Regions from separate parts of the Fulvimarina uroteuthidis genome, predicted to be linked through region 1. Evidence: predicted binding sites of a transcription regulator. Region 1 holds the regulator's gene; each other region holds the start of a gene.
The links. Region 1 encodes PhoB, which activates phosphate uptake and scavenging genes when phosphate is short. Its sites were predicted from a motif close to TGTCATNNANCTGTCAT; they were not measured.
Positions count from the first base shown of each region.

Region 1 (4,313 bases):
GCTGACATGTCCTTCGTCACGCAAATCGAGACCGAGAACGCGGAACGTCTCGCCGCCATCCACGCCATGCCCTTCAATGCCGAACTGACCGACGGGCGCCTGCCGCCGGAGACGTTCCGGTTCTACATCGTGCAGGACGCCCATTATCTCGAGGGCTTCGCCCGGGCCCTCGCCCTTGCCGCGTCCCGCGCGCCCGATCCCGAGACGATCGCCCGGCTCGCCGGTTCGGCGAACGGCGCGATCATGGTGGAGCGCCAGCTCCACGACGAATACATGACGCTCTACGGGGTGACGCGCGAGGCGTTCCTGAAGACCCCGCCCTCGCCGGCCTGCGACCATTATGTGAGTTCCCTCGTGCGCGCGGCGGCGATCGATCCGTTTCCCGTCGCGGTGGCGGCGCTCCTGCCCTGCTTCTCGATCTATCTCGCCGTCGGCGAGGCGATCCACGCCAAGGCGGTGTCCGATCATCCCTACCGCGCCTGGGTTGACACCTATGCGGGCGAGGAGTTCGCCTTTGCGGTGCGCGGCATGCGCGATCTCACGGACCGCCTTGCGCAGGAAGCGGACGCCCGCCTTCGCGCCAGGATGCAAGCCGCGTTCGAACGCTCGGTCTGGCACGAATGGATGTTCTGGCACAGCGCCTATCACCGCGACGCCTGGCCGATGCCGGACAGCGCCGGGCTCCAGATGTGACGGGGTGGAAGCTGCCGGCTTTCCGGCGCCGGCGCGGAGCATCGCGCGTCCGCTCAGCCGCACGATGCTGGCGCGATCTCTTCGACCTTACGCGCTGGGCTTTCCGACCATCGATCCCGATCTGCGGGCCGATCCCTGGAGGCGGAGCGAGCGCGGCTCCGGACGGTTGACGCGTCCCTGCCCCGCGCCAGCGGCGCCGGGCCCTGCCGGCGGGTTCGTCAGGTCAGGCTGGCGTCCCCGCTCAAGGGTGCCAGGGCGGCTTCGACCCGGGCGCGTTCGGCAGGGCCAAGGGGCAGAAGCGGCCGCGGCAGTTCGGCCGTGCCGAGATCGAGCAGGTCGAGCAGGGCGGTGACGACGCGCAGGCTGCCGAAGGACCTGAACGTGTTCCAGAGAGGCTGGCACGCCGCATCGATGCGCAACGCCTCTTCCGCGTCGCCGGATGTCGCGGCACGCGCCAACGTGACAGCGAGCTTCGGCATGATGCCGCCGATCACCGAATACCAGGCGTCCGCACCCGACATCAGCACCGAGCGCCCGTGCCAGTCGCAGCTGAAGCCGATGGCGATGTCGGTTCGCGCCCGCAAGGCCGCGAGTTCGGCCGCCACGTCCTGACCGTCCCGCGCCGGCATCTTGATCGCCTCGATCGTCCGGATTTCGGACAGGCGCGCGACGAGGTCGTGGCTGAAGGTGAAACGGGTCGTCGACGGATTGTCGTAGATGCAGAACGGCAGGCCGGAGACACCGGCGACGGCCCGGTAATGTTGGTAGGCCTCTTCATCCGTCAGCGGCGCATAGGAAACCGGCGCCATCAAAAGCGCGTCCGCGCCGTTGGCTTCGGCATCGCGGGCAAGGCCGATCGCCTCGTCGGTGCGCAGCGCGCCGACGCCGACGATGATCGGGAGACGATTGTCGACACATGCGACCGCCGCCTCGATGGCGCGCCAGCGTTCGTCGCGCGTGAGATAGGCGTAATTTCCGGTACTGCCGAGAAGACCGATCGAGGCCGGCCCCGCTTCGCAGATGCGCTCCAGGAGACGGCAGAGGCTTTCGACGTCGACCCGGCCGGACGCATCCGTCGGCGTGATCGGAAAGACGGAAAGACCATGGAACGGCGACGTACTGGACATGCTAGGAACCCTTCTCGATCCACAAGGGTCCAAAACGTCAGCCGCGCGGGCAAAGTCCTGTGCTGGTGATCGTCACGAAGATCGACGAGAGACCCAAAATCAGCATTATATGTGATTTTCTCCCGCGAGACGCGTATTCCTTCAACCCGTCTCCAAGCTGACCAGACGGCGTTACCCGGTTGCCGCCTCCTTCGTCCGGGCCCGCGGCTGCGGCGACGATTTGCCGGCGAGAAACTGCTCGTCCAGCGCATAGCCGGCGCCGCGCACCGTCCGGATGGGGTCGCGGTCCCTGGAGCGGTTGATCGCCTTGCGCAGCCGGCCGACATGGACGTCCACGGTGCGCTCGTCGACATAGATGTCGCGGCCCCAGACCCCGTCGAGCAGTTGCTCGCGGTTGAAGACGCGGCCCGGCGCCTGCATGAAGAATTCGAGCAGCTTGTATTCCGTCGGCCCGAGCTTCAGTTCGCGGCCCGCGCGGCGCACACGGTGCGAGGAGCGATCGATTTCCAGATCGCCGGCCGACAGGACGCTCGCGACCTTTTCCGGGTTGGCGCGGCGCATCATCGCCTTCACGCGCGCGGTGAACTCGCGCATGGAGAACGGCTTGACGACATAGTCGTCGGCCCCGACGGACAGGCCCTGGACGCGCTCGCTTTCCTCGCCCCGCGCCGTCAGCATGATGACGGGAAGCAGCGCGGTTTCGCTGCGCTGGCGCAGCCGGCGGCAGATCTCGACACCGGACAGGCCGGGCAGCATCCAGTCGAGCACCAGGAGATCGGGCACGTCTTCCTTGAGGCGAAGATCGGCTTCGTCGCCGCGCGCGATGACCTCGACCTGATAGCCCTCGGCTTCCAGATTGTAGCGCAGGAGAACGCCGAGCGCTTCTTCGTCCTCGACGACGGTGACGCGCAGGCTCATGGGGCGGCACTCTCGACGGCGGCCTCGACGGCGTTCTGGGTGAGCGTCGTGGAGCGGTCGTCCTTCGGACGATCGGTCGACATTTCCTCGCCGGTGCGAATGTAGAAGATCGTCTCGGCGATGTTGGTCGCATGGTCGCCGATGCGCTCGATGTTCTTTGCGCTGAACAGAAGATGGGTGCAGGCGGTGATGTTGCGCGGATCTTCCATCATGTAGGTCAGGAGTTCGCGGAAGATCGAGGTATAGACCGCGTCGATCTCCTCGTCGTTCGCGCGCACCACCTGCGCCCGCTCGTGGTCGCGCGTGCCGTAGGCGTCGAGGACGTCCTTCAGCTGGTCGATGGCGAGCTCCGACAAGTGCTCGATGCCGCGCACCAGCTGGTTCGGCTGAGGGTGGTTGTGGACGGCGAGAACGCGTTTGGCGATGTTCTTGGCGAGATCGCCGATCCGCTCCAGATCGCTCGAGATGCGGATCGCGCCGACGATCTCGCGAAGATCGGTCGCGAGCGGCTGGCGTTTGGCGATCGTCAGGATCGCCTTTTCGTCGACCTCGCGCTGGGCGGCGTCGAGGATCACGTCGTCGGCGATGACCGATTGCGCAAGGCCGGAATCGCCGCGCACCAGCGCCGTGACCGACTGTTCCAGCATCCGCTCGGCCTGCCCGCCCATCTCGGAGATCCGACGGACGATATATTTCAGTTCATCTTCGTAGGAAGAGACGATATGCGAAGCCATCGTGGCCTCCTTGTCGGGTTTTGGGGCCAGGGGCCCATTCTCATCCGGGTCGGGTCGGGTCGGGTCGGGTCGAATTGGCTCGGCCGGCTGCCCTATGGCGCGCCGCAATGGGCGGCGCGTGGCCTGAAGCGTCAGCCGAACCGGCCCATGATGTAATCCTGTGTTCTCTTGTCGTCCGGGTTCGAGAACATTTTCTCGGTCTCGCCCACCTCGGCAAGGTCGCCCAGATGGAACATCGCCGTCATCTGGCTCACGCGGGCGGCCTGCTGCATGGAGTGGGTGACGATGACGATGGTATAGTTCTGCTTCAGCTCGTCGATCAGGGTCTCGACCGTCGCCGTCGCGATGGGGTCGAGCGCCGAACAGGGCTCGTCCATCAGGATGACCTCCGGCGAGACCGCGATGGCGCGGGCGATGCACAGGCGCTGCTGCTGGCCGCCGGACAGGCCGGTGCCCGGCTCGTCGAGCCGGTCCTTGACCTCGTTCCACAGGCCCGCCCGCTTGAGGCTCGTCTCGACGATCCCCGCAAGCTCGTCCTTGTTGCGGGCAAGGCCGTGGATCTTCGGGCCGTAGGAGACATTGTCGAAGATCGACTTCGGGAACGGGTTCGGCTTCTGGAACACCATGCCCACCCGGGCCCGCAACTCGACGACGTCGAGGTCCGGATCGTAGATGTCGTCGCCGTCGAGAAGAATCTTCCCCGACACCTTGGCGGCGTCGATCGTGTCGTTCATCCGGTTCAGGCAGCGCAGATAGGTCGACTTGCCGCAGCCGGAGGGGCCGATCAGCGCCGTGACCTGACGCTCCTTCACATCGAGCGATATGCCGTTCAGCGCCTGCT
Region 1 is NZ_JAXLPB010000002.1:139,612-143,924, forward strand. Features, by position in the region: gene thiD (bifunctional hydroxymethylpyrimidine kinase/phosphomethylpyrimidine kinase) at 1-5, shown strand, start outside; gene U0C82_RS05640 (TenA family protein) at 7-693, shown strand; gene U0C82_RS05645 (dihydrodipicolinate synthase family protein) at 912-1,820, opposite strand; gene phoB (phosphate regulon transcriptional regulator PhoB) at 1,992-2,738, opposite strand; gene phoU (phosphate signaling complex protein PhoU) at 2,735-3,472, opposite strand; gene pstB (phosphate ABC transporter ATP-binding protein PstB) at 3,604-4,313, opposite strand, start outside.

Region 2 (4,313 bases), on a different contig from region 1:
CGAACGTTCTCGTCGCAGCCGGCCTCGTCGCGCGCAAGGCACACGAGAAGGGCCTCACCGTGAAGCCCTGGGTGAAGACATCGCTCGCGCCCGGCTCTCAGGTCGTGACCGAATATCTCGAAAAGGCCGATCTCCAGAAGGATCTGGACGCGATGGGCTTCAACCTCGTCGGCTATGGCTGCACGACGTGCATCGGCAATTCCGGCCCGCTTCCCGAGCCGATTTCCGAGGCGATCACAGCCAACGATCTGGTCGCCTGCTCGGTGCTGTCGGGCAATCGCAACTTCGAAGGCCGCGTCAATCCGGACGTGCGGGCGAACTATCTCGCCTCGCCGCCGCTCGTCGTCGCCTACGCCATCGCCGGTTCGATGTTCGTCGACATCACGAAGGATCCGCTCGGGCAGGACAAGGACGGCAACGACGTCTTCCTGAAGGACATCTGGCCGAGCACCCAGGAAATCGCCGACATCGTCCGCAAGACCGTGACCCGCGAGATGTTCGAAGAGCGCTATGCCGACGTCTTCAAGGGCGACGAGCACTGGCAGAAGATCGACGTGTCCGGCGGCCTCACCTATGATTGGGACGACCGTTCGACCTATGTCCAGAACCCACCCTATTTTGAGGGCATGGGACAGGAGCCGGAGCCGGTCACGGACATCAAGGAGGCCCGCATTCTCGGCCTCTTCGCCGATTCCATCACGACCGACCACATCTCGCCCGCGGGCTCGATCAAGAAGGACGGTCCGGCCGGCGATTATCTTGTCAGCCATCAGGTCCGTCCGATCGACTTCAACTCCTACGGCGCGCGTCGTGGCAACCATCAGGTCATGATGCGCGGCACGTTCGCCAACATCCGCATCAAGAACCAGATGGTGCCGGGCGTCGAAGGCGGCGTGACGATCCATCATCCGAGCGGCGAGCAGATGCCGATCTACGACGCGGCGATGAAGTACAAGGACGAGGGCGTTCCCCTCGTCGTCTTCGCCGGCAAGGAATACGGCACCGGCTCGTCACGCGACTGGGCGGCCAAGGGCACGATCCTTCTGGGCGTGCGTGCCGTCATCGCCGAAAGCTTCGAACGCATCCACCGTTCGAATCTCGTCGGCATGGGTGTCGCGCCGTTCGTCTTTGCCGAAGAAGGCCAGTCCTGGGAGACCCTCGGCCTGAAGGGCGACGAGAAGGTGTCGATCGAAGGCCTCGAGACCATGAAGCCGCGCGACCTGATGGAAGCCCGGATCGAGAAGGCCGACGGCTCGACGGAGACCGTGAAGATCAAGCTTCGCATCGATACGGCCGACGAGATGGACTACTACACCAATGGCGGCATCCTGCATTACGTGCTGCGCCAGCTGGCGGCGTAATCTGCGGCCAGAGCTTCGTGCGTCTGGTCGGACGCACGAAGCCCACGCTTTACCCTGGATGCCACGCATCGGGCGTTTGCGAACATCGATTCCGCTTTGTCGGGCCGATGGTCCAGCCGAACACCCCATTGACGAGAGCCGCCGGATGTCTTCATCCGGCGGCTTTTTCGTGCGCGCGGCACCCGTTCGGACACAGACCGGCGCACCGCATCACGGCAAAATCGCAAATTCGTTTGCGCCTTCACTGCGACGTGACTGGATGGATTCGCGCCCGCCTCTTATCGTGCATGCAAATCGCACGACTTCGTACGATATTGAACATGAAACAATCAGGTCCCGTATTGATCGTGCGTTCCCGTGCCGCTTCCGCGCTGTTCACGTTCCCCGCATCCAAGGCGGGACTTAAGGCCCGGACCCTCACGATCGGACTTTCGGCCTGTCTTGCGATGTTCGTGGCTTCGTCCACCCTTGGGAGCGAGCGAGCGGCGCCGACTGCAACCTCCGCGCCCGTCACCCATGTCATCGAGCTGTTCACCAGCCAGGGCTGCAGCGCCTGTCCGCCGGCCGAGGCGCTTCTCACCGATCTTGCCGACGAGCCAGGCATTCTCCCGCTCGCCTATCATGTCGACTATTGGGACTATATCGGCTGGAGCGACACGCACGGCGCGCCGGAAAACACCGCCCGTCAGGAAGCCTACGGCGTGAGCTTCGACATTTCGACCCTCTACACGCCGCAAATGGTGATCGACGGACGTCGCCAGGTCGCCGGTGGACAAGCCGAAGCGGTGCGCGAGATCATCGACACGCTTCCGGAGATCGTTTCGACGGGCAAGGCCTCGGTCAGCGCGCGCATCGTCGGCGACGACGTGAAGATCACCGCGAGCATGACCGACGTCGACACGCGCGGTCCGATGCCGGTGCTCATCGTCGTCAGCTACGACAGGAGCGCGCAGACGGTCGTGACGCGAGGCGCGAACCGCGGCAGGACCCTCGTTGAGACCCATCCCGTGCGCGACTGGCGCATCCTCGGCGCCTGGTCGGGCGAGCCGATGAAGATCCGCCTGCCGCTCGCCACCTTGACCGAAGGGGCGCACGGCGACAACGGCTTCGCGATCTTCATCCAGACCATGTCGAAGCTCGGCAAGCCCGGCGCGATCCTGGCCGCGGCCCGCCTCGATCTTACCGCGGCCCATGGGAGCGCCTCCGCCGTCCGCGACTGAAATCGCGACACGACCCCCGCGCGACCGTCCGCCGTCGGCGCGCACGGCGACGGCTGGTCTCCGCCGGGGAAAGATACGGGTTTTGCGCCCCCCGAACAGCATGCCCGGACATCGGACGGGACGTCACGCGATGCCGCAGGTGTTTTGCCGCGCTCGCCATTCCATGTCACCATGGCGTCATGAACGGGACGGGCATCGTCGAACGAACGGTCCGTTTTCCCCGTTGTCGGTCGCAAACCCCATGGAAAAGGTGCCGAGAGCCGCATGACAGTCGTGAGTTCCACCGAGACATCGAACCTCATCGCATTTCCGGGAACGAAGGGGGCGGATGCGCAGATCGTCTTCGATCGAAAAGAGCTTTCCGCCATTCTCAAGGTGTACGGGCGGATGGTAGCGGCCGGTGACTGGCGCGACTATGCCATCGACATGCTGAAGGATCGCGCCGTGTTCTCGATCTTCCGGCGAACCAGCGAGATGCCGATCTATCGCGTCGAAAAGAATCCGAAGCTCGCCAGAAAGCAGGGTGCCTATCAGGTCGTCGCCGCCGGTGGCCTCGTCATGAAGCGGGGGCACGATCTGGGGACAGTGCTGAACGTCTTCGACAGGCAATTGAAGGGCGCCGAACAGGACTGACGCGACAGATTTGAACGGGCTTGCCCGGCAGGCCTCGTGCGCGATGCCGCGACGCTTTCTTCTTCCGATGCGCGCCGGCTTCTCCAAAGCGACGAGACGGCGAAGCGGCCGCTCTTCCGTCGGCGGGGAGCGTAGAGCGTTTCACGTGGTGTGGGATGCAGGGCCGGCGCCTGTGGAGCCGCTGCGCCATTCGTCCGGCCGATGGCCGTGACGAGTTGGCCGAGTTGGCACCCGATGTCCGCGACATTTCGTTTCGGGCCATCGCATCGCGCGGTGCACAGGCCGTGACGCCGCGCTCGGCGAACGTCCCTTTCAGATCCCGGGAGCGGGGCGAGACGCAAGGAGACGGGGGGTCCGACCTGTTCGTCGGGGTTTCCTGTCAGAAAAAGACGTCGGACAGGTCCTCGTCCCCGTCACCGTTTTCGCAGGACGCCGCCGATGCGGGCTCGCCGCTCGGACCCTCCGCTTTCGTCGGAACGGCGGTCGGACGCGCCGGAGCGATGGCGAAGATTGTCTCGAAGATCTGGCGCTCCTCCCGCATCGTGTATTGGCGCGAGACGGCCTCGGCGAGCGGAGTGTAATCCACCTCGATCTCGCCGCGATCGCCGAGAGCTGCGCACAGCGCGGTCAGCGCGGCGACGGCGCTGTCCATGAGCTCGCAGCCTTCGACATAGCGTCCCATCAGCGATCGGGCCCGGCTGACGCGGTCCGGCAGGCTGGTGGCGGCGTCTTCGTTGGCGCTCAGCTGGGCGAGGCACTCGGCCTCGGCTTCGGTGAATGTCGTCACCATCAGCGCGATCGCGGCGCGGATCGTCTCGACGGCGGCATCGGAACGGGGCAGGACGTGATCCTGAAGTTCGTTCGCGGCGACCAGCGCCGCCTCGATGCCCGAGCGCACGCGATCAGCGCCAAATTTCGCACCGGACGCCTGTCCGCGAATTTCGCGTGCGATATAGCCGATCGCCTCGTCGCCCTGTTCGATATGGGCGGCGCGGATGGCGGCATTGAACCCGGCGATCTGCAGGTGAAATTCCAGGCTGTCGAGCTGGGCGGTGGTGGCCGAAAAGAAGCCGGCTGTCTCGATATAGGCATCGAGCCC
Region 2 is NZ_JAXLPB010000001.1:98,888-103,200, forward strand. Features, by position in the region: gene acnA (aconitate hydratase AcnA) at 1-1,361, shown strand, start outside; gene U0C82_RS00435 (DUF1223 domain-containing protein) at 1,682-2,581, shown strand; gene U0C82_RS00440 (DUF2794 domain-containing protein) at 2,846-3,214, shown strand; gene U0C82_RS00445 (hypothetical protein) at 3,594-4,313, opposite strand, start outside.
Region 2: a site for PhoB is predicted at 2,746-2,762, ahead of U0C82_RS00440 (DUF2794 domain-containing protein). Genes of this name have one in related genera too.

Region 3 (4,313 bases), 730 kb from region 1:
GCCGTCCTCGTCGAAGCGCGCGACGTAGAGCGTGCCCTCGTCGAGCAGGTCCATGTTGGCCGCGCGGTCGGTCTCGTCGAAGGTGCCGGCGGTGACGAACTTGTACACATAGTCGAACCGCTCGTCGTCGCCGAGATAGAACACGACGCGACCATCGCGGTTGACGATCGATTCGGCGCCTTCATGCTTGAAACGGCCGAGCGCGGTGCGCTTGCGGGGCACCGAATTGGGGTCGTTCACGTCGACCTCGACGATCCAGCCGAAGCGGTTCGGCTCGTTCGGCTCCTTGGAGACGTCGAAGCGGTCGTGGAACTCGCCCCAGGCATAGCTGCCGTCCGGCACGCCGTAACGCTCGTAATTGGCGGCTTCGGGATGATCGGCGGGCAGTTCGCCGAGGAAGTAGCCGTGGAAATTCTCCTCGGCCATGATGTAGGTGCCCCAGGGCGTCACGCCGCCGGCGCAGTTGTTGATCGTGCCGAGCACCTTCGTGCCGGTGGCGTCGGCATTGGTCTTCAGGCGGTCGTGGCCGGCGGCCGGGCCGGTCACCAGCATCTCGGTCTGGGCGGTGATGCGGCGGTTGTTGGCACCCTCGCGCACGACCCGCCACTTGCCGCCTTCCTTGCGGATCTCGACGATCGTGCCGCCATGGGCCGCCATCTCGATATCGACGCGCTTGCGGTCGGCAGGGGCGACGACGAGTTCGGCAGGCTCGCCGGCCGAAGCCTCCTTGATCGTCACGATGCCCGGAAACATCAGATGCTCGTTGGTATATTCGTGATTGACGACGAGCAGGCCGTGCTCGGACGAGCCGTTGATCGGGATGAAGCCGACATAGTCGTTATTGTAGCCGAACTGCCGCTCCTGGGCTTGCGGCGTCTGGTTCTCCGGATCGAAGTCCGGCGAATCGGGGAACAGGCCATCGCCCCAGCGAAGCAGGATGTCGGCATCGTAGCCTTCGGCGACATGATGGTTCGCGTCGACGCCGGCCTCGACCTCCTTGAAGGTGAAGCGGGAGGCGCCGGTTCCTTGCGCTCTGGCCTGTTCTGCGCTGAGAAGCGCCATCGGGCTCACCGTCGCGGCGATCGCGGTGGCGGCAAGCGAGCCGCGCAGGAAGTTGCGACGCGAAAAGCGCGAGGCGATGATCTCGCCCATGGTGCGGTTGGCAGTGGGGTTCAGCCCTTCGCCCTCGGCTTCCTCGAGCTGGCTGGTGCGGAATGCCGCGCGGATCGGTGCTTGATCGTTCATGACGTCTTCTCATCGATAGGGATCAGGGTCCCCGTTCGGCGGACAGGGCTGCCCCAGACTCGAACGGTTCTAAAGAGAAGTAGGCGCGCAATGTTACAGCCCGGTGACGCCCCCGCCCGCGCCCTCCCGCAGACCCGCACGAGCACGGGCACGGGCACGGAACATCGGCGGGCGGCGCCCCGTCGGGCTGTCCGACGTCGGCGTTCCCCGTCTAGGCGGTCCTGCGCGAATGTCCGATCCGCCATTCCGACGGCGTGCAGCCTTCCCATTTCTGAAAGGCACGGTAGAACGATCCCTGCTCGTCGTAGCCCAGCAGGGAGGCGACTTCGATGATGTCCAATGCGCTTTCCTCGAGATATTCGCGGGCCAGCGCGTGCCGTGTGCCGCTGAGAAGGGACTGGAAGCTCTGCCCTTCCTCACTCAACCGCCGCTGCAGGGAGCGTTCGCTCAGCGCCAGTTCGCGCGCGATGCTGCGCAATTCGGGACGGCCCGCGGTCAGGTTCCGGCGAAGCAGCCAGCGCACCCGATCGACAAGCGTGCCGCTCTTCTCCTGTCGGCCGATATCCGACGACAGCGCTCTGTCCAGAAGATCGAGAAGTTCGCGGTTGTAGGTTTCGAAGGGCAGGAGCAGATCGCTGCGCGTCAGAATGAGGCGATCCCGCTCCGCGTTCCAGCCGATCGGACAGCGGAAGAAGGTCGAGATCGCGGCGCTCGGTCCGCGCTGCAATTCAAGCCGGAGGGGACGGACATTCCTGCCCGTGCCGGCCCTTGCCAGGGCGAGAAGCGAGCCCATTGTCGCATCGGTCAGGGACCGGGGAGCCTCGCCCTTGCCGTAGGGCCATGTGGGCGAGAGGATACAGGCGTCCGCCGTCAAGGTGATATCCAGCTGTTCGGGCGCGCATAGCCTCTTGAACCGCGCAACCCGCTGCAGGGCATCGTGCAGGTCACGCGCGTGGTAGCCGGCCATGAACGAGGGCGGCATCACCGCGCCATCGAGCGACTGCGACAGGTGCAGTCCGACGTCCGTCCCGCCGAGAGCGTCCAGCCCACGCCACAGCGCGAAGAACTGCGCGGTGTCGAGGTGGGTGTTCTCCTGCCCGGCCTGAAGCGGCAGGCCCGCTTTCCGCAAGAGTTCGGAGCGTCTCAGGTTGAGGCGATCCACGCCCAGCCAGAATGCGGCCGGAACTTTGACACGGTCGGCCATCATCGGGCAGTGAACCCCCCGTCGATGGCGAGAATATGCCCGGTGACGAAGCTCGCCTGGTCGGACAGCAGCCAGACGATACAGTCGGCGATTTCCTCCGGCACGCCCAGGCGGTTCATGGGGTGCATGGCACTGATGATCTCCTCGTTATAGTTCGGGTCGTTCCCCTCGAGCTGGGCGGCGAGGATGTCGGTCTTGACCGCGCCCGGAGCGACGCCGTTGATGCGTATCCCTTGCGTTGCATGATCGAGCGCCGAAGATTTGGTCAGACCGGCGACCGCATGTTTGGTGGCCGCATAGGTGCCCGCCCACGGCATGCCGTTGATGCCGGCGATCGAGGCCAGGTTCACGATCGCCCCCTTGCCCTGGGCCAGCATCTGCCGGATTTCGTATTTCATGCAATGGTAGAGGCCGAGAATGTTGGTCTCGACCATCGCCCGGAACCTGTCGCTGTCCGACAGATCGACCGAGGTGATGTCGTTCGAGATCCCGGCATTGTTGACGGCCATGTCGAGGCGCCCGAACTCGGCGACGATCCCGTCGATCATCGCCTTCACGGCGGTTTCGTCGGTCACGTCGTTGCGGACGAAGCGGACCTGCGCACCATTTTCGGCGACGGCTTCGATATCCGTTTTCGCCCTGGTGCCGTGGTCTTCGCGACGACCGCTGATCACGACCGTGATCCCGCGGCCTGCAAGCTTCAGGGCCGTCTGTCTGCCGATTCCGCTGGCACCGCCGGTGATGAGGGCAACTCGGTTGGTCATCGTCTGTCTCCATGATCGATCATGGCGTCGGAATAGGACGCATCGGGCGACAGCGTCACGGCAGGAGACGCCAGATGATGGGCGTTGGACGCCAGCCTGTGCGGACCGATGCGCTCCGGCGCGGCCGGCCGGTCCTGCCCGTTCGGCCCAATAAAGGGCGGGATAGGATCTCTCCCTCGATCGCAACGGACTGGCAGTCCCGTGGCGGGGGCATCGATGGACGCTTGCGCGACGGGGCGCATCCAGGTGAGACATTTCCTGTTCCCGTCGAAACGCGGATCCATGGTGTCCGGCACGCGCGGGAAGCGCCGCCGCACGAGGCGCCCCACCTCGGCGGCAAGCCGGATCACTCCGCATGGCCGATCGCCACGGCCGTTGCACGGCTTCCGGCCATCCGGCAGTTCGGCAGGGTCGGAGCCGGTTGCCACCCGACACGCCGAGCGTGCATCGTGCCCCGTCTTGGCTGAGAAAGATCGGAGATTTCCATTGCGTCGCGTCGCACGTCTCTTTTTGTGTGTCCTGCTGTACCAGCCCGGCTTGGCGATGGCGGAGATGATCCAGATCGATGGTCCCGACGGTCCGCTCGGCGCAGAGTTGGTGGCGCCCGACAAGGCGCGCGACATCGTCGTGATCGTACCCGGATCCGGGCCGATGGATCGCGATGGAAATTCGCCACGGATGGGCTTGCATTCGGACAGCTACAAGCTTCTGGCGGAGGGTCTGAAGGCGGCCGGGATCGCTTCGTTGCGGATCGACAAACGGGGTTTCTACGCAAGTGCGACGGCCATCTCCGATCCCAACGAGGTAACGATCGGCGCTTATGCAGGCGATGTCCAGAAATGGGTCGCGCGGGCGTCGGCCGTTGCGCCGCGCGTCTGGATCGCGGGTCATTCCGAAGGCGGCCTGGTGGCCCTGGTCGCTGCCCGGACCCCGCCGAGGAGCCTGCGCGGGCTGATTCTCATGGCGACGTCGGGGCGTCCGATGGGACAATTGGTGATCGAACAGTTCCGCGCAAATCCGGTCAACGCCGAGCTGATGCCGGACATTGAATCGATCGTCGCTGATCTCGAGGCCGGTCGCGGCCGCGATCCCGAATCGTT
Region 3 is NZ_JAXLPB010000002.1:874,337-878,649, reverse strand. Features, by position in the region: gene U0C82_RS08885 (PhoX family protein) at 1-1,245, opposite strand, end outside; gene U0C82_RS08880 (AraC family transcriptional regulator ligand-binding domain-containing protein) at 1,457-2,452, opposite strand; gene U0C82_RS08875 (SDR family NAD(P)-dependent oxidoreductase) at 2,449-3,213, opposite strand; gene U0C82_RS08870 (alpha/beta hydrolase) at 3,496-4,313, shown strand, end outside.
Region 3: a site for PhoB is predicted at 1,338-1,354, ahead of U0C82_RS08885 (PhoX family protein). Genes of this name have one in related genera too.